One region of the Candidatus Sodalis pierantonii str. SOPE genome, then DNA from elsewhere that is predicted to be linked to it. Evidence: predicted binding sites of a transcription regulator. Region 1 holds the regulator's gene; each other region holds the start of a gene.
What was found. Region 1 encodes PurR, which represses purine synthesis genes. Its sites were predicted from a motif close to CANGCAAACGTTTGCNTG; they were not measured.
Positions count from the first base shown of each region.

Region 2: the regulator PurR is predicted to act here: its motif matches at 2,097-2,114, upstream of cvpA (colicin V production protein).
Region 3: the regulator PurR is predicted to act here: its motif matches at 5,323-5,340, upstream of glyA (serine hydroxymethyltransferase).

Region 1 covers NZ_CP006568.1:2,486,896-2,496,610, forward strand. The annotation lists gene slyB (outer membrane lipoprotein SlyB) at 1-423, shown strand, start outside; gene slyA (transcriptional regulator SlyA) at 501-935, opposite strand; partial or broken gene SOPEG_RS29595 (DUF1289 domain-containing protein) at 1,934-2,017, opposite strand; gene gloA (lactoylglutathione lyase) at 2,205-2,612, shown strand; gene rnt (ribonuclease T) at 2,743-3,447, shown strand; gene SOPEG_RS12690 (Grx4 family monothiol glutaredoxin) at 3,752-4,099, opposite strand; partial or broken gene SOPEG_RS28805 (C40 family peptidase) at 4,504-5,365, shown strand; gene cydH (cytochrome bd-I oxidase subunit CydH) at 5,578-5,667, opposite strand; gene purR (HTH-type transcriptional repressor PurR) at 5,889-6,908, shown strand; partial or broken gene cfa (cyclopropane fatty acyl phospholipid synthase) at 7,381-8,513, shown strand; gene SOPEG_RS12715 (riboflavin synthase) at 8,581-9,198, opposite strand; partial or broken gene SOPEG_RS30900 (MATE family efflux transporter) at 9,434-9,715, shown strand, end outside.
Region 2 covers NZ_CP006568.1:3,078,760-3,088,474, forward strand. The annotation lists gene purF (amidophosphoribosyltransferase) at 1-1,517, opposite strand, end outside; gene cvpA (colicin V production protein) at 1,551-2,039, opposite strand; gene dedD (cell division protein DedD) at 2,312-2,956, opposite strand; gene folC (bifunctional tetrahydrofolate synthase/dihydrofolate synthase) at 2,946-4,217, opposite strand; gene accD (acetyl-CoA carboxylase, carboxyltransferase subunit beta) at 4,302-5,222, opposite strand; gene SOPEG_RS15480 (VTT domain-containing protein) at 5,423-5,734, opposite strand; gene istB (IS21-like element ISSoEn3 family helper ATPase IstB) at 5,838-6,587, opposite strand; partial or broken gene istA (IS21-like element ISSoEn3 family transposase) at 6,599-8,149, opposite strand; partial or broken gene SOPEG_RS15495 (SNARE-associated domain-containing protein) at 8,319-8,612, opposite strand; gene truA (tRNA pseudouridine(38-40) synthase TruA) at 8,652-9,464, opposite strand; partial or broken gene SOPEG_RS15505 (aspartate-semialdehyde dehydrogenase) at 9,503-9,715, opposite strand, start outside.
Region 3 covers NZ_CP006568.1:3,349,752-3,359,466, reverse strand. The annotation lists gene purL (phosphoribosylformylglycinamidine synthase) at 1-324, shown strand, start outside; partial or broken gene SOPEG_RS16880 (sensor histidine kinase) at 1,088-2,514, shown strand; gene SOPEG_RS16875 (hypothetical protein) at 2,667-3,371, shown strand; gene glrR (two-component system response regulator GlrR) at 3,368-4,681, shown strand; gene glnB (nitrogen regulatory protein P-II) at 4,742-5,080, shown strand; gene glyA (serine hydroxymethyltransferase) at 5,453-6,706, shown strand; gene SOPEG_RS29900 (PRD domain-containing protein) at 7,062-7,475, opposite strand; gene SOPEG_RS29895 (hypothetical protein) at 7,411-7,674, shown strand; partial or broken gene idnO (gluconate 5-dehydrogenase) at 7,675-8,439, opposite strand; gene suhB (inositol-1-monophosphatase) at 8,757-9,560, opposite strand; partial or broken gene trmJ (tRNA (cytosine(32)/uridine(32)-2'-O)-methyltransferase TrmJ) at 9,682-9,715, shown strand, end outside.

The DNA.
Region 1 (9,715 bases):
GCGGGTTGCGCCAATAACAGCACGCTGTCCGGCGATGTTTATTCCGCCTCTGAGGCCAAACAGGTTCAAAGCGTGACGTACGGTACCCTGGTCGGGGTACGGCCGGTGCAGATTCAGGGCGGTGAAGACTCCAATGTCATAGGCGCTATCGGCGGCGCGGTACTGGGCGGGTTCTTAGGGAATACCGTCGGGGGCGGCAGCGGCCGCAGCCTGGCCACCGCGGCGGGCGCCGTCGCCGGCGGCGTGGCCGGTTCAAACGTCGAAGGCGCGGTAAACCGGACCCAGGGCGTGGAGCTTGAAGTGCGTAAAGACGACGGCAACACCATTATGGTGGTGCAAAAACAGGGCAATACCCGCTTCAGCGTGGGACAACGCGTGGCGCTAGCCAGCAACGGCCGCACCATCACCGTTTCACCGCGTTAATCCCACGATTGCGCTCAACAAAAAACCGGCCCTGGGGCCGATTTTTTTGCTCACGTCAGTGCCGTGGACGTAACGCATCAAGACTTGTTATATAGCTCCAGAATATTTTTTTCCAGTTTGGCAATCATATTGCTCAGCAACTGAATCTCCTCCTGGCTAATGCCATTGAGAATTTCATCTCGAGTGCTGTCGATAACATTGTTCACTTCTTTGATAATAGGGTCAGCAGATTCGGTCAGTTTGATCCGCTTCGCCCGGCGGTCATTGGCGCAGGTGTGCCGAGTGATAAGCCCTTTTTCTTCGAGCTGATCCAGCGTCCGCACCAACGATGGCTGTTCGATGCCGATAGCCTTCGCCAGTTGAATCTGAGACTGCTCAGGGGGTAACTGGCAAATATTATGTAAAGTGATCCAATGCGTCTGTGTGAGTTCTAAAGGCTTTAAGCGGTGGTCAATTAAAGCGCGCCATACTCGAACAAGTCGCGCCAAATCTGATCCTAATGGCGATTCCAATTCTCTCTCCTTATAATTAAGCTGATTAAGCTTGCTCCCTGGATTCCCCATCCATCCTAATGGGTGGATGAGCAAATTACAAATATATATACCCATAACCTAAGCATTATGTAGAGATCGATGTAAGCGGCATATTCTTCCTTAATAAAAGTTGGACGTCACACACACGCGCCGTTTGCGACGTACTTTCCCGATCGGGTCGGGAAACGCGGCGTTCTGCCCCCACTGATTCCCTTGTGGTTTAAACGCGCTGGCAGACAGTCAGGGTCTCCCCGCAGAAGCCAGCGTAGCCGGCTTTCACGCTGACGGGCCGGACGGTTTATTCATAACTGTAACACTATTATTGCCACATATGTAGTTTATTGTTAATTTAAGTTAAATGAAGATATAACAAATATCAACATCCCATGTATTCAGTAGCATATTATAATTTAAATATATAAGTAGCTATTTAATATATTAGAAATTATTGTGGAGAAACCACAGTTTCATGGCTATTTTTTAACTAATCATCACCAAAATCTGATGTTATTTCCCCTGCGTTAAATTGTTTTCTCCTTTCAGGAAATACTCCTTCCGCTTGGCTATTGTCGCCCGACAACAAAGGATTATCCATACCGCGTCGGGCCGAAAACCATTTATTATCTCTTCGCGTTAGGTTTTATTTCGGATGGCGGTATTCGAGGGTTATCCCCTTTTGTCGTACGGACATCGCCGGCGGCCGTTTTGCCGCGACCAGACCATAGCCCCCGCGCCAGACAACCTACGCGACCTGGCGCTGCCGCCCGGCAACCTCCCCGCCGGGACAAACATAATGCGCTATGCTACACCCGATAGCGACGGCATACTTAATCGCGAGCTCAAGACCGCTAATCCAGACAAGCGCATCGACCCGGCGGGCTTAAGGCACCGGTGCGTCTAGCGCTCGGATCCGGCACCGCGGCGGTTAAAACAAGGAGGGTTGTTCCGGCGCGTCCGACGGCGGTTCGTGCCCGGCGGCCGCGGCAATAGCCGCGGGCATCCGACTGGCACACTCCGCGGCAGGGATTGGGCAGGCTGAAAAATTCAAGTTGTTCCGCCACACGTCTTCCTCTCGCCTATAATTATAATATTGAAGACGGCATTGTCTTCGCTGGCAAGTTATTTTTTACCGAGCGTACCGGCAATCTGTGCTAACGGGCGGCATTGAACCGATTTCACCCCGCAGGCTATACTGAAGCCTCTTCACTTAACACGGCCGCACCGATCGTGATGGCTCAAGAGGACATTATGCGTTTATTACATACCATGCTGCGGGTAGGCGATTTACAACGCTCCATCGATTTTTACACCAAAACCCTTGAAATGCTATTACTGCGCACCAGCGAAAATCCGGAATACAAATATACGTTGGAGTTCGTGGGGTATACCGACGAGAGCGACGGCGCGGTCATCGAGCTGACCTATAATTGGGGCGTGGAGAGTTACGATTTGGGCAGCGCCTATGGCCATATCGCCTTGGGCGTGGACAATGCGGCCGCCGCCTGCGAACGCATTCGCCAGGCCGGTGGCAAAGTAACCCGCGAAGCCGGGCCGGTGAAAGGCGGAACTACCATTATCGCCTTTATTGAAGATCCGGACGGTTATAAAATCGAACTGATTGAAAACAAACACGCCGGTCAAGGCGTCGGCAATTAAGCAGCGTACGCGCGGCCGGGACCTGCGGGTTCACAGCCGGTATTCCGCGCCGCGCGGGCATAACTCGCCATGCAAGCCGCGCCAAAATTTGCCATAATGGCAGCTGAATTCGCTGAACATAAGAACTGGCATGGTTGAAATAGACGATCTGAACACCCTCCGCGCCCGCTTTCGCGGCTTTTATCCCGTTGTCATTGATGTGGAAACCGCGGGATTCAACGCCGGGACCGATGCCCTGCTAGAAATCGCTGCCGTCACCCTGAAAATGGATAATGACGGCTGGCTGCACGCCGACAACACCCTGCACTTCCACGTCGACCCTTTCCCCGGCGCGCTGCTGCAGCCGGAAGCGCTGGCCTTTAACGGTATCGATCCGCACAACCCCCTGCGCGGCGCAGTGACCGAATATGAAGCCTTGCATGAAATCTTCAAACTGGTACGTAAAGGAATTAAAGATCAGGACTGCAACCGCGCCATTATAGTCGCCCACAATGCGGCTTTTGATTACAGCTTTTTCATGGCCGCCGCCGGTCGCGCCGGCCTGAAACGCAACCCTTTCCATCCCTTCGCCACCTTTGATACGGCGGCGCTCAGCGGGCTGGTGCTCGGCCAGACCGTGCTGGCGAAAGCCTGTAGCGCCGCCGGCATTGCCTTTGACAACGGTGAAGCGCATTCGGCGCTCTATGACACCGAACGTACCGCGACCCTGTTTTGTGAATTGGTCAATCGCTGGAAACGTCTGGGCGGCTGGCCGGTCGCGCTACCCGCCACGGGTGACGCCGAAGAAGAGGCTTGCGCCGCGCAGGATCGCGCCAACCCCACTATCGATCTGTAAACGCTGCCACGCCGCGGGCCGTCTGCGCGGCCAATGACAGGGCTTTAGCGCTTGCAGGGCACACCACCTGCCCGTCCCCGGGGCGCCCTGGCGCTTGAGATGTTGCCTAGCGAATGCCGCAGGGCATGCCGGGCGGCGATGACGCCCGTACTGCCCCGCGCCCGGCACGCTGAGACGCAAAAAAAACCACCCGCTGTGCCTTGGGTGGTTTTTGGTGCGATAGCGCCGAGGCGGTCTCTCGGCCGCGGCGCGTTAGCGCCGGACAGCATCGGGGCTGCGCGCTGTACTGCGCACATTCCTCCCGTTACTGCGCGTTATCCGCTTGCGAATTGTATTTTACCGCCGTTTCTTTAATCAGCGGCTGCAGCTCGCCGCGCTGGTACATTTCAATGACAATGTCGCAGCCGCCGATAAGCTCGCCGTCCACCCACAGCTGCGGGAAGGTCGGCCAGTTGGCGAATTTTGGCAGTTCAGCGCGGATATCCGGATTGGTTAGCACATCGACATAGGCAAAACGCTCACCGCTGGCGGACAGCGCCTGTACCGCCTGGGCGGAAAAACCGCAGCCCGGTAATTTAGGCGAGCCCTTCATGTACAGAAGAATCGGATTCTCGGCGATCTGTTGCTGAATTTTTTCGATAGTCGTGGTCATTGTCTCGCTTCCTTAAGCCAGTGGCTGGCTTTTATTTATCATACATCGGGTCTGACGTAATTCACTATTCTAACGATTCCGGGGGGAACATTTAAATGCTTTTTTCACGTTAGCCCCGCCGGCGGGCTTCAGCCGCCCCGGCCGTGATACAACGGGCGCGAACGCCGGGTCTGCCCTTGCGGCGGCGAAGATTTGCGACTAGGGCGTTTAACGGGCCGTAAAACCGTTGCTTTTTACGGCTGCACGCGCGCAAAAATGCCGCATCACGCATGTTATTCACGTTTATTCACAATCTGTAGGAAAATACGGATGCATTAGAACCGCAAATAGCTTAAATTCAGCTGAGCCGTCATTTTCTCCCGACCTTGGGCCACAGAGGATAGCGTTTATGCTTTACGCTTTTTGTGCTGCTGTTTACCCAGCTCTTTCTCAATCTCGCGCACGCCGCGCCGAATGCGGGAGTCAATGCCGATCAACGTAAATCGCAGGCCAGCGCGGCGAAAACCGATGACCGACGCAAGCGCAAGCCCGTTAAACTGCAAAAAAAGACCCGCAGCACCGAGAGCGAGCATCTGGGTAATCCCAAGTTAAAATCTGCCGTGGTGAAACCCCGCAAGGCCGTCGCCACCAAAACGCCCCCCCCCCGACGCAGCGCCAACCGTCGTCGTGAAGGTGGGCAAAAGCCCCATTACGTCTTCCCGCCGCCAACGTGAAAATACTCGTCTGGCGCATAACCAGGCCGCCGGCAAAGGGCTGAAGAAAGCCTATGGACGCCATCGCGGCGGCGCGCGAGCCCGGACCGCGGCCATTGCGGCAGACGCTCAACCATTGCGCATGAGCGAAAGCCACAAGGTTCGCTACCAGCACGCTAAATTAACGGCGATGGCCAAACAGATGTCGCAGGTGGGTAAGCCCTATCGTTGGGGCGGTAAATCGCCGACCACCGGTTTCGATTGCAGCGGGTTGATTTACTACGCCTATAAAGACTTAATCCGCGTGCCGCTGCCGCGTACCGCGAATGAAATGTACCACTTGCGGGATGCTGCGCCGGTAAAAAAGAGCGAGTTGGAAAGCGGCGATCTGGTCTTTTTCCGCATCCGCATCCGCAACACGGCGGATCATGTCGGGGTTTATCTGGGCAATGGCCGTTTCATTCAGTCACCCCGCACCGGGCGTGACATCCGTATCAGCTACCTGAGCGAAGATTATTGGCAGGATCATTATGTCGGCGCCCGCCGCGTGATGACGCCTACCACCATTCGCTGACGGCCACGCGCGACAGCCTCTCCCCCTTGCCGTCGCAGCGCGGGTCTTAAGGGGCCTTTTGACGCCCCCGCCAGCTCACCGTGCCGATCCGCGCGTCGTTACTAGGCCGCAAATCAATCCCCCGCCCTTAGAAGTGGTTTAGGGATGATAAAAAAAAGGGCCTGGAGCCCTTTTTACCGTCTGGGTGATGTTCGGCCCGGCGCCAAACGCGATCAATCCAATACGGTGGTAAAGCTGAAGATAATGATGACCAACAGCGAAAAGACGGTAGTCGTTAACGACCAAGCAAAATCGCGGCTCATGATATTTCCTTTTAACGCTTCTGCGTCAGGTGGCTAAGTTAGTCGGTATTCGTTCTCTATCTTGCCATAGCCGTGGCCAAAAAGCATGTCCCGTCGGCGGCTCAACGCATATAACGCTTTCACTTTCTCGACAAGATCGAGGAAAATTGCCTTTTGTTGGCAGGCAAACGATTCACATAGCATTATCCCCTACTGCCGAGGGATCCAGGAGTAGTTTAGAGATGGCAACCATAAAAGATGTAGCCAAACACGCGGGGGTATCAACGACCACGGTTTCCCATGTGATTAATAAAACCCGCTTCGTGGCGCCGGAGACCAAACGCGCCGTATGGGACGCCATCAAACAGCTCAGCTATTCCCCCAGCGCGGTGGCGCGCAGCCTGAAGGTCAACCGCACCAAATCCATCGGTCTGTTGGCCAGCACCAGCGAAGCCCCCTATTTCGCCGAGATAATTGAATCCATAGAGCTTCACTGTTTTGCCAAACGCTACACCCTTATCCTGTGCAATTCCCACAACGAAACATCGAAACAGCAGGCCTATTTGCAAATGCTGGCGCAAAAGCGGGTCGATGGGCTGCTGGTGATGTGCGTTGAATACCCCGAAGCCCTGCTGCGGCTATTGGAAGAATATCGCCATATTCCCATGGTGGTGATGGATTGGGGTGAGGTGCGCGGCGATTTTACCGATACCATCGTCGATAATGCCTTTGCCGGCGGTTATATGGCCACCCGCTATTTACTCGATCGCGGCCACCGGGATATTGGCGCCATTCCCGGCCAGCTGGCGCGCAACACCGGCGGCGGACGCCACCGCGGTTATCTTCATGCGTTAAAAGAGGCCGATATTCTGCCCAACCAGGCCTGGATCGTTCAAGGTGATTTCGAACCGGCTTCCGGTTATCGCGCCATGCAACATATTCTGGCCCAGTCTCACCGTCCCAGCGCGATATTTTGCGGCGGCGGCGAGATGGCGATGGGCGCATTGTGCGCCATCCACGAGCATGGGCTGCGCGTACCGCAAGACATTTCACTGATAGGCTACGATAATGTCAGCCACTCACGGTATTTCACCCCCGCGCTTACCACGGTGGATCAGCCCAAGGCCGTATTGGGGGAATCCGCGCTGACCATGCTGCTTGATAGGATCATCAGCAAGCGGGAAGCCGCGCAGACAATTGAGGTCCATCCCACCCTGGTGGAGCGCTGTTCGGTGGCCGATGACCCCTACCATAACCGCTAATCTTGTGCCGTCGTTGGCTGAGGCCCCGTGTTTGCGGCGGCGTTGGCCATTATGCACGGCGTTTTACGCGCTACGTGGCCGCGCAAATTTCCCCGCGACGCAGAAATGAATAATAACTCTTTAGGCGCACTAACTCTTTGAGGAGTGTGACTGTTTCCCAAAGTTATCATTAACTTAGGCTATTATTCCTATTGCTGTTTTTGGAGTTGTCTAAAGCCGGATGCAGGCTTATACTCAATTACGTTAACAATTATAACGAGTTGTTTATTCATTTTGCTTTAGGGACGTGATGTTTACTCATGCATGCTTTTTCGTGCAAAGCAGCCGGTTTAACAACCATTCTGAGTTTCTATTCCTCTGTTAATTTGTCGTATCAGACACCACGGCTTACCGTGGATTCTTATAAAAGCTCGCAGGCAGCGCCTGGCTCTTCCTGACGAGGTATTTTTAGAAGAAAGGTGATGGAGAAGCTATGAGTTCCTCGTGTGTTGAAGACCTGAGCTTTCAGGATAACGCTTGGTATCGCATCGTCCATGAATTACTCGCTGAAGCCGACATTGAAATCAATGGTCCATTCGATATTCACGTCAACAACCCGGATTTTTTTAAGCGCGTACTACAGGACGGTTCACTGGGTTTAGGTGAAAGTTACATGGATGGCTGGTGGGATTGCGAACGGCTGGATATGTTTTTTCAGCGTGCGTTGCGCAGCGGACTGGAAAATAAGCTTCCCCATCATTTAAAAGATACCCTACGCGTCGCCGCGGCGCGCCTGACTAATCTCCAATCGCGCAAAAGGGCCTGGATCGTCGGTAAAGAACATTACGATTTAGGCAATGATCTCTTCTCGCTCATGCTCGATCCGTATATGCAATATTCCTGTGGTTATTGGCCTCATGCCGCCAGCCTTGAGCAGGCCCAGCAAAATAAACTGGAAATGATTTGCCAAAAACTGCAATTGCAGCCGGGGATGTCGGTTGCGGCTGGGGCGGTCTGGCGAATTATGCGGAACAACATTATGGCGTTAAAGTCCACGGCGTCACCATCTCGACCGAGCAGCAAAAGCTGGCGCAAACGCGTTGCGCAGGACAAGATGTCACGATTTTGTTGCAGGATTATCGCGATTTAAATTTGCAGTTCGATCGCATTGTCTCGGTAGGGATGTTCGAGCACGTGGGGCCGAAAAACTACCCAACCTATTTCGATGTGGTGGCCCGTAATTTGAAACCCGACGGCCTGCTTTTGCTGCACACCATCGGCACGAACCGGACCGATATGAATGTGGATCCATGGATCAACAGATATATCTTCCCGAACGGCTGCCTGCCGTCCGTACGGCATATCGTCGATGCCAGCGAGCCTCATTTCGTCATGGAAGACTGGCATAATTTCGGCGCGGATTATGATCGCACGCTCATGGCCTGGCATGAACTCTTCATCGCCGCCTGGCCGACGTTGCAGGGCAATTATTCCGAACGTTTTTACCGCATGTTTGTATACTACTTACAGGCCTGCGCCGGCGCGTTCCGCGCCCGCAATATCCAGCTATGGCAGGTTCTGTTCAGCCCTCGGGGCGTCGAAGGCGGTCTGCGCGTCGCGCGGTAAGCGTTGCGCCGTCATGGCTGCCGGCGCACATGACGGCGCTTTCAGACCGCGCCGCCGCCCACCTGGGTCAGGCGCGCTCGCGCGCCGCCAAAACCCGCTCCACGGTGTCGACAATCGCCTGCGTCTGCGGGTCGATTTCGATATTGACGCTATCGCCGAGTCGTTTCTTACCGAGCGTGGTGCGCAGCAACGTTTCAGGAATTAAATGTACGCAAAAACGGTTGCCCGCGACTTCGCCTACCGTCAGGCTAATACCGTCAACACCGATATAACCCTTATGCAGGATGTATTTCATCAGCGCCCTGTCCGGCAAGGAAAACCAAATTTGCCGATTGTTCTCTGAGGTCACGATTTTGGTCAATTCGGCTGTGCAGATAATATGCCCTGACATCAGATGACCGCCAATCTCCGCCTGCAGGGTCGCCGCCCGTTCCAGGTTGATCTCATCGCCAACCTTAAGCGTGCCTAAGTTGGTCAGCCGGAGCGTTTCTTTCATCAGATCGAAGCTGACCACGTCGCCCGCGATGACGGTCACTGTCAGGCAACATCCGTTATGGGCCACCGACGCGCCGATGGTCAAACCCGGCAACAGCGCCGCCGGCAGGCGGACGTGATGGGTACGAAAATGGTCTTTTTCCTCAATCGCGGTAATGGGCGCGGTGGCCTGAACAATCCCCGTAAACATGCGTTTTCCTCATCTGGCTACACCGAATAACTCGGCGCTCAGTTTGCCCCATAATATGACAAATTCCAAATACTGACACGATACAATAGAGGCTATGCCCCTTATATCGCGTCATTTTCCTGCTATCTTCGCCAACAAAATGCATTACACTATGCCGCTAAAAGGATCCAGCCGTGTTAACGCGTGCGGGTTCCATTAATAAACTCGGTTCGTCACTCGCAACAAAGGTGTCCGCGTGCAAAATTATGTTAAGGAAGCGCGTATCTTAGTGGCTTTGGCCATCCTGGTAATTTTCGCCCAAGTATCGCAAACGGCGATGGGGGTCGTGGATACCATCATGTCCGGCTCGGTAAGCGCCACCGATATGGCCGCGGGTAACGGTGGGCACCTCCATCTGGCTGCCGGTCATTTTGTTCGGTCACGGCCTGCTGCTGGCGCTAACGCCGGTTATCGCGCAGCTCAACGGCTCCGGACGGCGAGACCGGATTGCCCATCAGATACGTCAGGGCTTCTGGCT
Region 2 (9,715 bases), 590 kb from region 1:
CAACCTTCGTTATGCATTTCCAGGTTTTCGACCTCGGTCTGGGCGCGCAGTGCTTTGGAATCGTCGTTGCGCAGCGACTCCAAATAATCGAGATAGCGCTGATCAATGTCACGCGTGACGTAAATACCGTTAAAGACCGAGGATTCAAATTGTTCCACGTCGGGATTATCTTCCCGCACCGCCTGTTCCAAATCGGCCAAATCCTGGAATATCAGTGCATCAGCGCCGATGAGCTGCCGGATTTCGTCGACCTCGCGACCGTGGGCAATCAGCTCTGACGCGCTGGGCATATCGATGCCGTAGACGTTCGGGAAGCGGATTTCCGGCGCGGCGGAAGCCAGGTAAACGTGACGGGCGCCCGCCTCGCGCGCCATTTCAACGATTTGCTCCGAGGTCGTACCGCGTACGATGGAGTCGTCCACCAACAGCACATTTTTGTCGCGGAATTCGGCGCGGTTGGCGTTAAGCTTCCGGCGCACCGACTGCCGACGAACCTGCTGACCGGGCATGATAAAGGTGCGGCCGACGTAGCGGTTTTTCACAAATCCCTGACGATACGGCTTATTCAGGATGCGGGCGATCTCCAGCGCGATATCGCAGGAGGTTTCTGGAATCGAGATCACCACATCGATATCGAGATCTTCCCACTCGCGGGCGATTTTTTCGCCCAGCATCTGGCCCATGCGCACGCGGGCGCTGTAGACCGAAATTTTATCGATGAAGGAATCCGGCCGGGCGAAATAGACATACTCGAACAGGCACGGATGGTGCCGGGGGTTCTCTGCGCACTGCCGGGTAAACAGCTGCCCTTTTGCCGTGACGTACACCGCCTCGCCCGGCGCGATGTCGCGCAGGAAATCGAAGCCCAGCGTATCCAGCGCCATGCTTTCGGAGGCCACGATATACTCATTGCGCCCGTCCGCCAGCGTGCGTTTACCGATAACCAGAGGGCGAATGCCGTTGGGATCACGAAACGCAAACAGGCCGTGGCCGATTATCATGCCGACGCAGGCGTAGGCGCCGCGAATTTGCTGATGGGTCGCCGCCACCGCCGCGAAGATGTTATCCGCCTCCAGCGGGTAATCCGGAAAACGATCCAACTCAGCGGCGAAGACGTTAAGCAGGATTTCCGAGTCGGAAGTGGTATTGACATGGCGCCGTCCGTTTTCAAACAGCTTTTTACGCAATTCGTGGGCGTTGGTCAGGTTACCGTTGTGCGCCAGGGTGATGCCGAACGGGGAGTTGACGTAAAACGGCTGCGCCTCGGAGGCGCTGGAGCTGCCGGCGGTCGGGTAGCGGACATGGCCCACCCCCATATTGCCCTGCAAGCGTTGCATATGCCGGGCCTCGAAAACATCTTTAACCAGTCCATTGGCTTTACGCAGGCGAAAGCCATTTAATGCATCGATGGTAACAATGCCTGCCGCATCCTGCCCACGGTGCTGCAGCACCGTTAATGCATCATAGATAGACTGGTTTACCGACATAAAACCGGCGATTCCGACAATACCGCACATGTGGTCATTTCCTCATCAGCGTTACCGGGACAACTACTGCCTCGGTAAGAAACTCGACGTGCTTTGCAGATAGTCAAAAAACCATCTGATGATACCGCTGAACTGCGGTATCAGCAGGGACTGCTGCCACTCCTGGCTGTGGGAGAAACCGGTGAAGGTGTCGAGAAAGAACAGCGCCGCCGACACGATTAGAACGCCCCGCAACGCGCCGAAGCAGACGCCAAGGACCCGGTCAGTGCCGGATAAACCGGTCCGCTCCACCAGTGAGCTAAGCACGTAATTGACGATCGCCCCAACAATCAGGGTCGCCACGAACAGCAGGGCAATCGCAATGCCGTTGCGTACCATCTGCTCTTCAAAACGGGTGAAGTATATCGCAAGGTAACTATAGTAATGACTGGCGACAAAAAATGCACAGGCCCAGGTTACTAAAGATAATGCCTCGCGCACGAACCCGCGAATCAGGCTCACCACAGCGGAAAAAACAATGATGCCGATAATGACGTAATCAACCCAGATCATGCATGCATCCCTTGATCATTCGCCCGGTCAGCTGGTTAGCGGCGAATTCTAACAGAAAAAGAAAACGTTTGCGTAGGGGATTTATCCCCCTGTTTAAATAAATAACGGCGATTAAAAAAAGCCAATCGCCGCAATGAGATAGCGCGAAGCGCTTCACCGACCAGACGCCCAGCGCCCCCCGCGAGGAAGGCTGTGTATCCTGCCGCGCCAGAGCAGCGCTTTATGTCGGGCCCTGGCATCGGGCCGCACCCCTAGTTGGGAACGGTAAAAGTCTAGCGTGCGCTATATGGCCGCAATTGGCCGTTAAGGCCGCTCAACTGATTCAATTCGCCGAGCGCGGATTGCAGTTTTTCCTTGGATGCATCCGGGCCGACAAATATCCGCGTAATCTGCCCCTGAACCGGCACCGACGGCGAGGTATAAACGCGGTAGCCCGACAGCCGCAGCTTAGCCACAATCTCCGACACTTTATCGGCGTTTTTCAGCGCGCCCAACTGCACCACCCACGCCTGCCCTTTCGGCGCCTGCGGTTTGGGTACCGGTTTGGTCTCAGGCCGCGCGACCGGTTTGGGCTCGGGTTTAACCGGCGCGGGCGGCGTGGTTTTCATCTCCGGCGGCGCCAGCGTTTCCGGCTGGCGGGAACCGCTGGCGGCATCGGGCAGCGGAGCCGCTGGCTGACCGCTGTTGGCCGGCCGGCTGGATTGTTCTACCGCCTCCCCCGCCCCTTCCGGCGGCTGGCTGGCCGGCGGCGTCGCATCGAGCTCATCGCTGTCGCCGGGCTTCGGCACCAGCGGAATGGCGGCGAACTCGTCCTGATAGTGTTTCTTTTTACCGTCTAGCAGGCCGGGCAAAATAATGACGCCGAGGGCGACAAGGATAATGGTCCCCACCAGGCGGTTCTGAAATTTACTCGCCACAATATTTCTCCCTTTCAGCCAGCGCCATGACCGGTGCCACGGTATGGAAAGAGCCGAAAACCAGCACACAATCCTCCGGCACGGCGTCCGCTATTGCCTGATGCCTGGCGCTTAGCACATCCTCGAACCGTTGCGCGTCGCTGTCAAGATGGGCGGCCAGCTGTGCGGCGCTGGCGGCGCGCGGCCCATCGAGGGAGGCGCAATACCAGACATCCACCTGCCCGCGCAGACAGGCGAGCGTGCCGGCGATATCTTTATCCGCCAGCATGCCAATCACCGCCCGCACCTTGCCGGTGCGGGGCAGCGCCGCCAGACGCCGGGCCAGGTAGCCGGCGGCGTGGGGATTGTGCGCCACGTCCAGTATCGTTAGCGGCGCTCGGCCGATACACTGGAAACGTCCCGGCAGCGAGGCCTCACGTAACCCCTGTCGCACCGCCGACTCCGGCACCGCGAACGGCAGGCGGCCGACGGAGGTCACCGCGGTGGCGGCATTCTCCAGGGGAATGGCAGGCAGCGGTAGCGCCGTGAGCTCGCGCAAGCCGTCCCACCAGCGCCAGTGCTGACCGTCGTGGTGCCACCACCAATCGCGGTCGCGGGCATACAAGACGGCGCCGCTATCGGCCGCGGCGGCGTCGAGCGTCGCCGGCCGATCGGACTCACCCACAATCGCCGGCCTGCCGCGACGGAAGATGCCGGCTTTTTCCCGCGCGATGCTGGCGCGATCCGGCCCCAGCCAATCGGTATGATCGAGGGCAATGGAGGTAATCACGGCGACGTCGGCGTCAACGATATTGGTGGCGTCCAGCCGTCCCCCCAGCCCGACCTCCAGGATCACCACATCCAGAGACGCTTGCCGAAATAGCTGTAGCGCCGCGAGCGTGCCGAACTCGAAATAGCTGAGGGAGGTGGCGCCGCGGCCGGTTTCGATAACCGCCATCGCCTCGCTATGGGCGGCTTCCGGCAATTCGTCGCCCTGGATACGCACCCGTTCGGTGTAGCGCAGTAAATGCGGCGAGCTATAGACCCCGACCCGCATGCCGCTGGCTAGCAAGATGGCTTCCAGCAGCCGGCAGGTGGTGCCTTTGCCGTTGGTGCCGCCGACGGTAATGACCCAGGGAGCCGGGCGCAGCAGATTCAAGCCGGTAGCCACATGGCTTACCCGCTCCAGGCCCAGATCGATGGGTTTGGCATGCAGACGTTCAAGATAATGAAGCCACGCGGCCAGTGGCGACGTGGCTTGAGGGATAGGCAGATTTTCCATACGTCCGTTCATTGGCTTATGCTGGGTTCTCACTAAGCCTGCCCCGCCCCGGCAGATGGCCGCGGGCAGGCTTGCACCGTCCGTTTAGGCCTCGTCCTGATGATCCTCCGGGACCGCATCAGGGCGCGGTTCGTGCGGCAATGGATCCTGCGGCTGCGGCCGATTGGTCAGTTTCGCCAGCAGGCTGGCAAGACGCAGACGCATTTCCGGGCGGCGCACGATAAGATCAATGGCGCCCTTTTCCAGCAGAAATTCACTGCGCTGAAAGCCGGCCGGTAGTTTTTCACGCACCGTCTGTTCAATCACGCGCGGACCGGCAAAGCCTATCAGCGCTTTCGGCTCAGCGACGTTCAAATCCCCCAGCATTGCCAGACTGGCCGAAACGCCCCCCATGGTGGGATCGGTCAGCACCGAAATGTAGGGCAACCGCCGCTCGCGCAGCCGCGCCAGCGCGGCGCTGGTCTTGGCCATCTGCATCAGCGACATCAGCGCTTCCTGCATGCGGGCGCCGCCGCTGGCGGAAGAGCATACCAGCGGACAGTCGTCCGCCATCGCCTGCTCCACCGCGCACACAAAACGCGCGCCGACCACCGAGGACATCGACCCGCCGATAAAGGCAAATTCAAAGGACGCGGCTACCACCGGCATACCGTACAGCGTGCCTTTCATCACCACCAGCGCGTCTTTCTCGTCGGTGGCCTTCTGGGCCGCCGCCAGGCGATCCTTATACTTCTTCGAGTCCCTGAACTTCAGGATATCTTTCGGCTCCAGCTCGCTACCGAGTTCTGACTCGCTTCCTTTATCCAAGAAAGCGTGCAGGCGCGCGCGCGCGGTCATACGCATGTGGTGATCGCATTTGGGGCAGACCTCCAGATTGCGCTCCAGCTCCGCGCGGTACAGCACCTGGCCGCAGCTATCACATTTGGTCCATACGCCCTCGGGAATGTTCGCCCTGCTCGCCGGGGTGATAGTGCTCTTATTGAGAATTCGTTCAATCCAGCTCATCGATAACCTTTCTGTTTGAACCTGGCATCCGCCAGTCCGCTATATCTACTTGACCTTTTACCGCGGCGAGAAGGCCGCCGTTTTGCGCGCTCCCCGCCGGGGATGGCGCGCCAAAGGTTGCCCATTAAACCATAACGGCCAGCGACTTGGCACAGAAAACTCTGTACTTTGTACACATTTTGCCCGCCGGCATCGGGAAATTACTCACTTTTACCGTTGGCGGCCAGTCGGCGCTGGCGCCACACTTCCACTACGCCCGGCAGCACCGATAGTAGGATAATCGCCACGATAAGCCACTTCAGATTCTGCTGCACCATCGGCATATTGCCAAAGAAATAGCCGGCATAGCTGAACAGTAGAACCCACAGTAGGCCGCCCGCGACATTATACAGCGCGAAATGGCGGTAGCGCATATGTCCCATGCCGGCCACGAACGGCACGAAAGTCCGCACGATAGGCACAAAACGCGCCAGGACAATCATTTTACCGCCGTGGTGCAGATTCCGACGTATCCGATCAGCTGTTCCGGCGACATCCGATCAGTTATTCCGATATTTTCCGATCACCCATTCCAGTGATATTCGATCACGTGTTCGCTCATCTTCTGACTCGGGTTTAGTCTATTTTTCCTGTGCTGGCTACTCCTTGCTCTTTGCGTAGTGATTCGCCTTTAAGTTCCAGTCTATAGCTGGGGTGTACTGACCGATCGAGTAACGCGTCAGCTGTCGTGGGGTTTTCTATCAGTCCATACCATTTTTTCACCGGCAGTTGACTGATCAGGATGCTGCTGCTTTTGTCGTAGCGATCTTCCATCACCTCCAACAGCATCGTTGCCTGCATCGGACTTATTGATTCTAGGCCCACATCGTCCAAGATCAGTAACTCTATTTTTTCTAACTGCTTAAGCTGTTTTAGATAGGTCCCGTCTACCTGACACTGGTGAAGATGGGCCAGCAACCGACCCACTCGCCAGTAACGCACGCTATATTGCTGCCGGCATGCCTGCTCACTAAGCGCACAACTGAGCCAGGTTTTGCCCGTACCTGTCGGCCCCGTGATGAGTATGCTTTTCTGATATTTCAGATATTGTCCCCCTAGCAGATCTCGCATCTGTTCCGGTGTCACTCCTCGGCTAGGGATATAGCGGATATCTTCCGGTTTTGCCTGCAAGCGCATTTGCGATTGCCGTCGAATACGGCATATTTTGTTGTTTTTTCTATGTAAATTTTCCGCTTCTACCATCAGCGACAACCGCTCCTCGAACCCCAGCTCCCCATAACTCCCCGGGAGTTCGCGTTGCGTCTCCAACGCCTGGACCATTGCCGACAACTTCAGCTCTCGCAGAGCCATTAACAGTGTATCCATATTTATTCTCCTTAGTGATAACTGTCCGGACCTCGGAGGTTTTCGTGAACCAGCATTGATACGCCTGCTCCGTCCTGGGTGACCTCACTTTCACGACCGTGTTTCAATACGTTGGCTATGAAAGAGCGGTTAATGCACCCTTTCTCCAACGCCAGCGCGCAGGCCTTCTCCAGTCGCGTCGTCTCATAGCGCCGTTGCAGATTGAGTAGCCCCAGCACGGAGCGGTAAGCCTGCTCAGGATGGGCTTTGCTCTTTTGGATGGACTCGACCACTTTCAGTGTGCACACACCCACCGACAGCGCCCAACTGCACAGCCTTTCCGGCGTCCACTGACTCTACCCCTTATGGTTAACCGGCATGTGCGCCGCCTGAGTCGTGTGCCTATAGGCGTTATCGCTGCGAGGGTGCGTAGCCACGCAAACGCCCTTATGGTGGATTTGCACCAGCCGTTGGGTGGCGATGACGTCAACGCGCTCGCCAACCAGCGGATGCGGCACCGAGTACCAGTTTTTGCCGTAGTCTATGTGGTAATCAGGTCCCACTCGGGCAACGAGATACTCACTGTATTCCCATTGTGTGGGCGGTAGAGGCCCAAGAGCCGGTTTGTCCAGCTGCTCGAAGCGTTCAAGGCGACTTTGTCCGCCGTAATGACGCATCGGGCGCAGATTCAACTCATGATTGAGTTCTCGTATCACCTGGTTGAGTTCGGCCAGCGAGTAGAACCTACGTTTACGCAACCGGGCCAAAACCCAGCGTTCTACCAGCTGCACAGTTGATTCTGCCTTCGCCTTGTCTTTCGGTTTTCTCGGGCGCGCCGGTAGCACCACTGTCTCATAGTGATTTGCCAGCGCCTGGTAGCTCTGGTTTATGACCGGCTCATAGCGGTCAGGGGTGCTGACAGCGCTGCGCAGATTATCAGGTATCATCAGCTCCGGAACCCCACCCATGAAGTGCAGACAGCGGCTATTGGCGTTGAGCCACGATGCCATGTCCTGGCCTTCGCAGGCTTCGATATACGCATAGCCTGACACGCCCATGGCAGCGACGAAGATAGCGACCTGGCGTACGCTACTGGTCGCAGGGTTGACGATAGGTACGGTGGGGCCACAGAAGTCGATGAAGAGCTTTTCGCCAGCCTTGTGCTCCATGCGCATAGAACGCCGCTGCTTCTTTTTCCAGTCACGGAACAGTGCACAAAACTGTGAGTAACCGAGGGCATCACCGCCCACGGTGGACTGATATTCCATCCAGAGCAGCTGCTTGGTCATGCCCTTGCGGCTTAACTCGGTATCGATATCAAGCCAGCTGGGTAAGGTATTGATAACTTTTCCGGATTTGCCGGGATAGAGCAGGCGGTCGAGGTCGACGGGGGACAGTTCCGCCGGCAATGGCCAGACCAGGTTAGCTACCGTGAATCGGCCGAGGATATCGTGCACGGTAGTACAGCCTATGCCGAGCGCTGCTGCGATAGTGCGATTCGAGCGACGCTGCTCGAATTTCATACGTAAGACATTAATATAGATGCACATTTCCGTTCTCGCTTTCTTTTTTTTACGTGCCATGCCATGCCCCCGGAAGCTAAAAGTCTCCAGAGTATGGCGGAACAGAAGATGAGCGATCGGACAGAATCGGAATCGCTGATCGGGCGACCGGAATCAGTGATCGGATGAAATCAGAATTAGTGATCGGGTGAAATCGGAATCAGTGATCGGATGTGACCGGAACCAGCACGTGGCGGGCGTAAAACTGGTGGGTTTTTTCCAGATAGCTTCGGCGGAATATTTTCGAGTCGGGGCGGCTGAACAGCTTTTCGCCGAACAGGCGGCCAATGGTATAATTGACCGCATCGGCGGCGACAAACAGCAACGAGCCCTCCGGCAGGAAAGGCGTGACCACCAGACCGGTTTCGCAAAACAGAATCAGAGACAAAAAAGCATACACCCAAACACCATACTGCGCCACCAGTTCTGCCAGGTAGACATCGATATGTAAAATAAAATCGATGATAAATTTTATATATTCCATTCAGTTATCCCGGTAACGCAACGCGATAGACATTAGCGGTCACTCCGCTAGAAATAACGGCCCCGGCGGTGGCGCAGGCAGGGCGAAACGCGATGGATACTCCACCGCCACCAGATAAAGCCCCTCCGCCGGGGCGGTAGCGCCGGCCTGTGTCCGGTCGCGGCACGCCAGCAGTTCGGCTATCCAGCTTTCCGGCCGGTTGCCGCAACCTACCTCCAGCAGACTGCCTACAATATTACGAACCATATGATGAACAAAAGCATTCGCTTTGATATCCACCACCACATATTGCCCCTGGCGCGTGACGTGCAAATGGTGCACGTTGCGCCACGGAGTGCGCGATTGGCACTGCAGGGCGCGAAAAGAGGTGAAATCGTTCTCCCCCAGCAAACATTGGCCCGCGCGCGCCATCGATGGCGCATCAAGGGGGGGGTAATAGTGCGTCAGCCTGCGGCCGAGCAGCGCCGGACGCAGGCGATGGTTATAAATAATATAGCGGTAGCGCCGGGCGGTGGCGCTGAAACGCGCATGAAAATCGTCCGCCACCGGCGCCACCCAGCGCACGGCGATATCGGCGGGCAGATTGGCGTTGACGCCCAGCGTCCAGGCGGCGTCCGGCCGGCGCGCCCGTGTGTCGAAATGGACCACCTGCCCCGTCGCGTGCACGCCGGCATCGGTACGGCCGGCACAGTGGACCGTGACAGGCTCGTCGGCGACCGTCGAGAGCGCGCGCTCAAGGCACGCCTGCACGCTTGGCACTTCCTGCTGACACTGCCAGCCGTAGTACGCACTGCCATCATACTCAATCCCGAGCACCAGCTTCATCGCGCCATCATTGGCCGCCGCCGGCATCGCTTCGTCCACCTCGGGGAGCGGCGCCGTTTGCGCCGTTACCATGCGCTGGCCTCGGCCATCAGTTTTTCCGCGGTGAGTATCGCCATCAGCGCGCCGCCGAAGCGAACATTGTCCGCCACTGACCAGAATTGCAGTAAATCGGGCATGCCATAATCGTTACGCAAACAACCAATCTTCAGCGCGACGTTCCCCGAGGCATCTTCCACCGGCGTCGGGTAGTCCAGCTCGTCGCTCAGGGTCAGCCCCTC
Region 3 (9,715 bases), 860 kb from region 1:
CGTCTGCCTATCGCCGTCTCCCACGGCGAAGGTCTGGTGGAGCTGCGCGACGCGGCGCATTTGGCCGCGCTTGAGCATGCGGGCCTGGTGGCGCTGCGCTATGTGGACAACTACGGTAAGGTCACGGAGAATTATCCCGCCAACCCCAATGGCTCACCCAATGGTATCACCGCGGTGACCAACGCCAGCGGACGTGTCACGTTGACTATGCCGCATCCTGAACGGGTATTCCGTACCGTCAGTCATTCCTGGCATCCCGCGGAGTGGGGCGAAGATGGCCCTTGGATGCGACTGTTCCGCAACGCGCGCAAGCAACTGGGCTAACGCGGCCTGGCGAATCTGCGCCGGCGAGCGGCCGGCGTGGAGACACAGGCATGGGGCGGTGGTGCTATTGCCTGGGCGGCGCCAATGGGCTATTTGGCTCTGGCCTTCGCTTGTGAGCTGCATGGCCCGGGACTTCGGCCATGGACTCCTATGGGCTATATGGCTCGGGGCTTGGCCTGTGGGCTGTTCTGTCCGGGTTTGGCCTAGGGGGTAAATAGCCCCGGCAGCGGCTATTGGCCTGATGGCTTCCCTCTGTCGCTTTTTCCGCTAGGATGCTCGTCTCACTGTCGTTAAAAGGCGACATTTATCTTCATGTTTTTTAATCATTTTTATTAAATCGCCCATTTATGTCTCCCGAGGGCGACATTTTTATTCGTTTTCCGTCTGGATTGCAGCCCAGCTTGGGCGACAGATAAATAAAAAATCATGTAAATCAACATATTATAAGTATTATTGGCGATGTGGCACGGTTTCTGCTATTCTAACTCAGTCGCTCATTCATCTCGATATGGCAGCGTCCTGAGGGAGGCTTATTCACGCTCCATATCTTCCGAATGATGCCAATGTACGGTGCCTACCGTCCAACGTAACCGTTAATCGTTGCTCCGGCGGCGTTAAAAATCAAAGGGCGACACGTTGAGTGAGGCACCCCCTACTTTTACCATTTAAGGCACTTGACCCACGGGCGAGTGCCTTTTTTGTTTTTTCCCTGCTGATGACACTCGGCTAGCATCAAGGCCTGTCCGTAAATCCTTTGAGGACGATGACCGTGAACAAGTGGCGTCCGTTTTCCCGTTCGCTGCGCCAATTGGTGATCCTGGCGTTCAGCCTGGTGCTACTGCCGCTGTTGGCTTGGCAAGCCTGGTAGAGTCTGGATACCCTGAGCGAGCAGGCGGCGGAGATCAACCGCTCGACGCTGGCGGACGCCCGGCGCACCGAAAATATGGCCAGTTTGGCGCTGGCGATGGAGCGCAGCTATCGCCAATATTGCGTTCTTGACGACCCAACGCTGGCGCGCTTGTACCAAAATCAGCGCCAGCAGTATCTCCTGACCCTAATCGGTCGCGGCGATCTTTTGCCGGATCCGCGTTATCGTCAGCGCCTCGAAAGCCTGTTGGCCGCTCTTGACAAACTTCATTGTGAAAACAGCGGTCAGGGCGGTCAGGCCTCGGCGTAGCTGGAGGCTTTTTCCCATGCCAACGGCGAATTGGTGCAGGCGACGCGGGAAAATATTTTTGCCCGCGGCCGCCAGTTGTAGCAGGCCATCGCAGAACAGGGGCGCTTTTTTGGCTGGTTGGCGCTGTTGCTGTTTTTGTTCAGTTTGGCGCTGGTATTCTTGTTTACCCGTATGATTATCGGCCCGGTGAAGCGGGTGGAAAATATGATCAACCGGCTGGGGGAGGGGCAAGCGCTGGCCGCGGATACGCCGTTTAGCGGGCCGCGTGAAATTCAGTCCCTGGCCCAGCGCATTATTTGGCTGAATGAGCGGCTGGCCTGGTTGGAATCCCAGCGCCACGAGTTTCTGCGCCATATTTCCCATGAATTAAAGACGCCGCTCGCCAGCCTGCGCGAAAGGGCTGAACTGCTGGCGGATGAAGTGGCGGGTCCGCTGAGCGCCGATCAGAAGGACGTGGTAGCGATTCTCGATAGCAGCCGCCGCCACTTGCAGCAACTCATTGAACAATTGCTGGATTATATCGCCGGTTGGCGGACGGCCCTTCTGGAGCTGAGGAGATCGATCTGGCGGCGATGGTAGCAGGCGTCATCGCTGCCCACAGCCTGCCGGTGCGGGCCAAGGGCATACATAACCACGTAACGCTTGAGGTGACCCATTGCCGGGCACAGCCGGCGCTTTTAAGCCGGGTGCTGGATAATCTGTATTCCAATGCGGTGCACTACGGTCAGGAATCCGGTAACATCTGGATCCGCAGCCGCCTCAGCGGGCAGCGTGTCCTGCTGGAGCTGGCCAATAGCGGGACGCCTATCGCTAAAACGGAGCGGACGCTGATTTTCGAGCCGTTTTATCAAGGCAGCATCCAGTGTAAAGGCGTGGTGAAAGGCAGCGGACTGGGATTGAGCATCGCTCGGGATTGTATCCGCCGCATGCGCGGTGAACTCGATTTGGTGAGCGTGGATTACGCCGCGGTCTGCTTTCGCATTACCCTCCCCCAAACCGGCGAGAATGGTTAATACATGACTGGAGCAGCACGTTCACCGCGGCAGACCGCTCATTACCTCTCTTGGCATTTGTCGGCCGTCTGCCGCCCGCGCGCCGCGCTGGTGGTGTTGCTGGCGCTGCTGCTGCTCTCCGCCTGCCAGCAGGACGGGGCGGTCGCCATCGGTTGCTCAGCGAGGTGCCGGGATCCCACACCCATTTGGCGCCGGCAACGCTTGCACAAGTGTGCGATGACATCTGGCAGAGTGACGATGGGGTGATGAACAAGCCTGACTACTGGTTAAGCCTGATGGAATGCGCTCCGCGCATGACGCCGGCGCAGACGCGCGCGGAAGCCTGGCGACATCAGGATGCAAACTGGCAGGACAGTTTCCGCCAGAGCATTCTGCTGGACGCCGCCGATATCGACGTGACCGAGCGGCGGCGGGCCTATCATCGCCTGCTAAGCTACCGCGACAACTTTCCGGCCGGCATCTACCCCCTGTTTACGCTATGGCGCCAGCATCAGGCGCTACGGCTGGTATTGGCCGATGAGCGCAGCCGCGCCCAGCGTCAGCAACAGGAAAGCGACAAGCAGATGCGTGCGCTGACGGCGCGCGAACAGCAGTTTAAACAGGAGCTGGCGGCTACCGCCCGCAAGCTGCAAAATCTGACCGATATCGAGCGACGCCTATCATCGCGCAAATGGCAGACGCCGGACGATGACGGCCCAGCCGCCTCCGACGGCGGCAGCGGCAAACCGCCGTCCGGAGAACGGCAGACGCCGAAGGCGGGCGGCACAAGCGCTCCCGGTGGCGGCGCGGCGGCCCCCCCTGCCGCGGCCGCCCGTCCGCCTGTTGCGGCGCCGGAGGCCGGAGAGCCACGCCAATGAGAACGCGCAAACACGCCAATTTATTGCTGGTGGATGATGATACCAGCCTGCTGAAGCTGCTGGGCATGAGGCTGACCAGCGAGGGGTTCACGGTCACGACCGCGGAAAACGGCCCAGAGGCGCTGCGGCAGCTGCTGCGCAATAAAATCGACTTGGTCATCAGCGATTTGCGCATGGACGAAATGGACGGTATCGCGCTGTTCAAGGCCATACAGCAGCAGCCCGGCCTGCCGGTGATCATACTCACCGCCCACGGCTCGATCCCGGAAGCGGTGTCGGCGACCCAGGAAAGGGTGTTCAGTTTTCTGACCAAACCGGTGGATCGCGACGCGCTTTATCGCGCCATCGACGAAGCGCTGGCGTTGACCCAACCTGCCAGCGATGAACGCTGGCGGGAGGCCATCGTTACCCGCAGCCCGCTCATGCTGCGCCTGCTGGAGCAAGCGAAGATGGTCGCCCAGTCGGACGTCAGCATCCTGCTGAGCGGGCAGAGCGGCACCGGCAAAGAGATTTTGGCGAAGGCGATCCACGCCGCCAGCCCGCGCGCCCATGCCCCGTTCGTTGCAATAAACTGCGGCGCCTTACCGGAGCCGCTGCTGGAGTCCGAACTGTTCGGCCATGCCCGCGGCGCTTTCATCGGCGCGGTCAGTCAGCGTGAAGGGTTATTCCAGGCCGCCGACGGGGGGACGTTATTTCTTGATGAAATCGGCGATATGCCGCTGTCGTTGCAGGTCAAATTGCTGCGGGTGCTGCAAGAGCGCAAGGTGCGCCCGCTCGGCAGCGATCGCGCTATCGATGTGCGCATTTTGTCCGTTACCCATCGCGATTTGCCGAAGGCGATGGCGGCGGGGGAGTTCCGCGAGGATCTCTATTATCGATTGAATGTCGTCAGCCTGAAACTGCCGCCCTTGCACGAACGGGCCGAGGATATACCCCTGCTGGCGCAGCATTTATTACGTATGGCGGCGCAGCGCCATAAACCCTTCGTGCGCAGTTTTTCCGCCTATGCCATGAGACGACTGGTGGCCGCCGGCTGGCCCGGTAATCTACGCCAACTGGTGAACGTGATAGAACAGTGTGTGGCGTTAACCTCCACGCCGGTCATCGGTGATGCGCTGGCGGATGATACCACGGTGATGCCGACCTTCGCCGAGACGCGCCATCAATTCGAGTTGCGCTATTTACGCAAGTTATTGCAAATAACCCGCGGAAATGTGACGCAGGCCGCACGGATGGCTGGTCGCAACCGTACAGAATTTTATAAACTCTTGTCCCGCCACACGCTGGACCCGAATGATTTTAAACATTGATCGGCCCTCGTTTCCGATGATCGACGGCGAGCGCCGGTAATCGACCAAGTAGGTGAAGTAATGAAAAAAATTGATGCGATAATCAAACCCTTTAAATTGGATGACGTGCGCGAAGCGCTGGCCGAAGTCGGCATTACCGGGATGACGGTAACCGAAGTGAAAGGATTTGGGCGGCAAAAAGGGCATACTGAATTGTATCGCGGCGCGGAGTACATGGTGGATTTCCTGCCCAAGGTGAAAATTGAACTGGTGGTACCGGATGATATCGTCGACAGCTGCGTCGACACCATTATGCATACCGCACAGACCGGTAAGATCGGCGACGGCAAAATTTTTGTCTTCGACGTCGCCCGCGTCGTGCGCATCCGTACCGGCGAGCAAGACGAAGAAGCCATCTGAGGCTCGCTGCCGGCGGCCCAAGCCATTGGAAAACCGACTCCGTTGAGCCGGCGCCCGAGGAGCGGCACACGATGCATCTCGGGAATATCGCCACGCCCACGCGTAGGCGGTAAGCGTGAGCGCCGTGAGTGCGCAACGCACCGGATGCCCGTGGGGACCGCGCATGAATTTTTCCGCCTTCGCGATGAAAATATTTCGCGATGTGGCCCGGGGGGCGGCTACAGGCTGGATGCGGCCGTTTAAAGGAAATCGTTTGCGTAAAAAGCGGCGCTGGACCCTTTCGGAAATGAGGCAAAAAAGATTACACTGACGGCCGGTCATTCCCCCTAATTTAATCGCCGTAGTAGGTTAGCTGAGAGTCAGGAGAAACAGATGTTAAAGCGTGATATGAACATTGCAGATTATGATGCCGCACTGTGGCAGGCAATGGAGCAGGAAGTGGTGCGCCAGGAAGAGCACATTGAACTGATTGCATCTGAAAACTACACCAGCCCGCGCGTTATGCAGGCCCAGGGCTCACAGTTGACCAATAAGTACGCGGAAGGCTATCCCGGCAAGCGCTACTACGGCGGATGTGAATATGTCGACGTGGTGGAGCAGTTGGCCATCGATCGCGCCAAAGCGCTGTTTGGCGCCGATTATGCCAATGTTCAGCCGCATTCGGGATCGCAAGCCAACTTCGCCGTTTATACCACCTTGCTGCAGCCGGGCGATACCGTGCTGGGGATGAATCTGGCGCACGGCGGTCATTTGACCCACGGCTCCCCGGTCAATTTCTCCGGAAAATTGTATAATATCGTGCCTTACGGTATCGATGAGAGCGGCCATATCGATTATGAGCAGCTGGCCGAACTGGCGAAAACCCATCAGCCGAAAATGATTATCGGTGGTTTCTCCGCTTATTCCGGCGTGGTGAACTGGGCCAAAATGCGGCAAATCGCCGACAGTATCGGCGCTTATCTGTTCGTGGATATGGCCCACGTGGCGGGTCTTATCGCCGCCGGCGTGTATCCGAATCCGGTGCCCCACGCGCACGTGGTGACCACCACGACCCACAAGACGCTGGCCGGCCCCCGCGGCGGTTTGATCCTGGCCAAAGGCGGCAGCGAAGAGCTGTACAAAAAGCTGAACTCCGCCGTGTTCCCCGGCGCGCAGGGTGGTCCGTTGATGCACGTGATCGCCGCCAAGGCGGTCGCGCTGAAAGAGGCGATGGAGCCCGCGTTCAAAACCCACCAGCAGCAGGTGGCCAAAAACGCCAAGGCCATGGTGGAAGTTTTCTTGTCGCGCGGGTTCAAAGTCGTCTCCGGCGCTACCGATAATCACCTGTTCTTGCTGGATTTGGTAGATAAAAACCTGACCGGGAAAGAGGCGGATGCGGCGCTGGGCCGTGCCAATATCACCGTCAACAAGAACAGCGTGCCGAACGATCCAAAGAGCCCGTTCGTTACCTCTGGGGTGCGTATCGGCACGCCGGCGGTCACCCGCCGCGGTTTTACCGAGGCCGATGTGCGTGAATTGGCCGGCTGGATGTGCGACGTGCTGGAAAATATTAACGACGACGCGGTGATTGAACGGACTAAAAATAAAGTGCTGGATATCTGTGCTCGTCATCCCGTTTACGCCTGACGGTACCGGACGGTTTTAACGAGACAAGGGGACTGCACGGCGCTTGCTGGCATAACCCCCGTCACAAACTGCTAACCGACCCCCTGCGGGGCCGTTTTTTTTTGGGGGGGCCTGGCAGCGCCGAGGTGCACTTGGGCTACCCGCGCCGCCGATTGTCGGCCCGGCGTTTTTCGGGCCACATGCCGCCAGTCGGCCAGCGCGGGCCGAGGTTGAGTCAGGACGTGCAGGCGACGCGGCGCCTGCTCGGCAGTATCGCAGCCGGGGTTCAGGATTCGAGCAGATCGCGGATCCGCTGGCGCTGCGCCTGCGGCAGCGGTATGCGCACCTGCAGCAGCGGCGGTGAGTATAAGGGCAATTACATTTGGAAAGGGGTAATCACCAGCACGGTATTTTTCGGCGCGCCGCGCGCCTGAAGCTCGGTGACCGATTGAAATTTGATATTCAGCGGCAACAGCGTCAGTTCCCGAATTTGCAGCTTCAGTTTGCGCTCCTGCTCTCCCACTGATTGGCTTAAAATCACCACCTGCTTTTCCTGCAAATCCGTCTCTTGCATCAACCAGGCGCCGAAGATGACCGCAATCAGACCCATCTCCTCTCGGCTGAAACGAATACGATACTCCGCTTCCAGCGGTATCATCGCCGAGCGGGTAGCGCGCAGCAGACTGGGATATTTTTCCTCTATTTCGCTTTGCAGGCTGCTATCGATGCCCATGTGGAAATGGCAGCGTTCCAACGCGGCGCTCAAATGGAAAAACAGCTGTTCCGCCAGCGGGCCCTCGTGGGGAAACGTTCTACCGGAAAGCTGCGCGAAACGGCTGATAACGCCGCGCGCGCCGTCGCTGTGGCGTAATGTGGTATGGACAACGCTGGCGCTCGCCGGCGGGGTGCTATTGGTGGGAGCGGGCGCGCTGCTGTATTTCAGCGCGGTGCCGGAGATGGTAAGCGGTATCCGCCCGTTTAGCGTCTGATTACACCACCGCCGCCATGCCGCCGTCGACAAACAGCAGATGACCGTTGACGAAATCGGCGGCGGGGGAGGCAAGGAACACCGCCGCGCCGATCAATTCCTGGGGGTCTCCCCAACGCCCGGCGGGCGTCCGCTGGAATAACCAGGTGTTGAACGCGTCGTCCTGCGCCAGCGAGGTGGTCATTTCGGTTTTGAAATAGCCTGGCGCGATACCGTTGACCTGGATATTGTAGGGCGCAAGTTCGGCGCACATCCCACGGGTCAGCATTTTGACCGCCCCTTTAGCGGCGGCGTAAGGGGTAATGTTGGGACGGGCAAGCTCGCTTTGCATCGAGCCGATGTTGATGATTTTGCCTCGGCGGCGCGTCACCATCCGCTTTGCCACCTGTTGAGAAACCAGAAATACCGCTTTCTGGTTTACGTTGATAATCTCATCCCAGTCGGCTTCGGAGAACGACAGCAGCGGATGCCGGCGCTGAATACCCGCATTATTGATCAATATGTCGATCGGACCCTGGCGCTATTCCAGTTGCTCAATCGCGCGGCTGACCTCGGCGCCATCGGTAATATCAAAGCTCACGCCCAGTGCGTCCAGGCCCTCGGCGCGCAGTTGCTCCGCGGCCCGCTCGGCGTTCGCCGTGGTCGTCGCCGTCACGATAACACTGGCGCCATAGCGGCCGAGGCCGCTGGCCAGCAGATACCCAATCCCCCTAGCACCGCCGGTGATGAGCGTCCGTTTTCCCGTTAAATCAAACAAATTATGCATCCAGTCCTCCTTAATGACGCGTGGGTGAGACAATCGGGGAGGTCGCCGCGGCGCTTTTCCCCCAGAGGATTTCTCTACCACGATTTGACCGGCATGGGAATGACCTTGCGTGAGGGGAAGGGCAAAATGAACCCGAGGGAGCGCTGAACGGCAAGTCAGACCGGGGCAACGGCGATTTTGGATAGGGAAACGTTAACGTGAGGGAAATAGCGCGACAACGGAAAGAGTGGAGCGATATACAGAACCTGTTGAACGGCGCCAGGCGTTGCGCCCGTGACGCCAGGGCCGGCGGTGATGTGCCGGCCCTGGATAAAAGCTTAGCGCTTCAGTGCTTCGCTCAGCTCGTCGCGCATGGTCGAAAGCATGGCTTTCACGACGCGGGGATTACCCGCGACAATATTGCCTGAAAGCAGGTGATTATGGTCACCGGTAAAATCAGTGACCAGACCGCCCGCCTCGCGTACCAGCAATTCACCGCCGGCAAAGTCCCAGGGCTTCAGGCCGATTTCAAAAAAACCGTCCACGCGGCCGGCGGCCACATAGGCAAGATCCAGCGCCGCGGAGCCGGTGCGGCGGAAATCCGCGCACTGTACGAACAGTTTGCTTACCAAGGCGATATAGCTGTTGGCATGCTGTTTCTGCTTGAAAGGAAAACCGGTGGCCAAAATGGTGCCATCCAGATCGCGTGCGCTACCGCCGCGCAGGCGGTAGCCGTTCCACTGAGCGCCCTGGCCGCGGGAGGCGGTGAATAGCTCATTGCGCATCGGATCGTAGACCACGGCCACTTCCGTGCGGCCTTTAATGCGCACGGCAATGGAAACGGCAAAGTGGGGGAAACGCTTGATAAAGTTGGTGGTACCATCCAGTGGGTCGATAATCCATTGTACGTCGGTGTCTTCGCCGGCCAGCTCGCCGCTCTCTTCGCCGATAATGGCGTGCTGCGGGTAGGACTTGCGGATAACTTCAACAATCAAACGTTCCGCTTCGCGGTCAACGTTAGTGACAAAGTCGTTGTCGCCTTTCTGGCTGGCTTCGACGGCATCAGGGGTTTCGTAATGTTTGGCAATTAAATTACCCGCCTTTCGCGCAGCGCGAATGGCGATGTTGAGCATCGGATGCATGGATATCGTCCACTAACTAAGATGTTAAAGAACTAAAACGGCGCGGAGTATAGCAGAGCGTCAGCAAAAAACCTACGGCCATGCTACCCTATCGCCCACATTTCCTCTGACTTGTAAGATTATGCTGCACAATATCCGCATCGTACTGGTTGAAA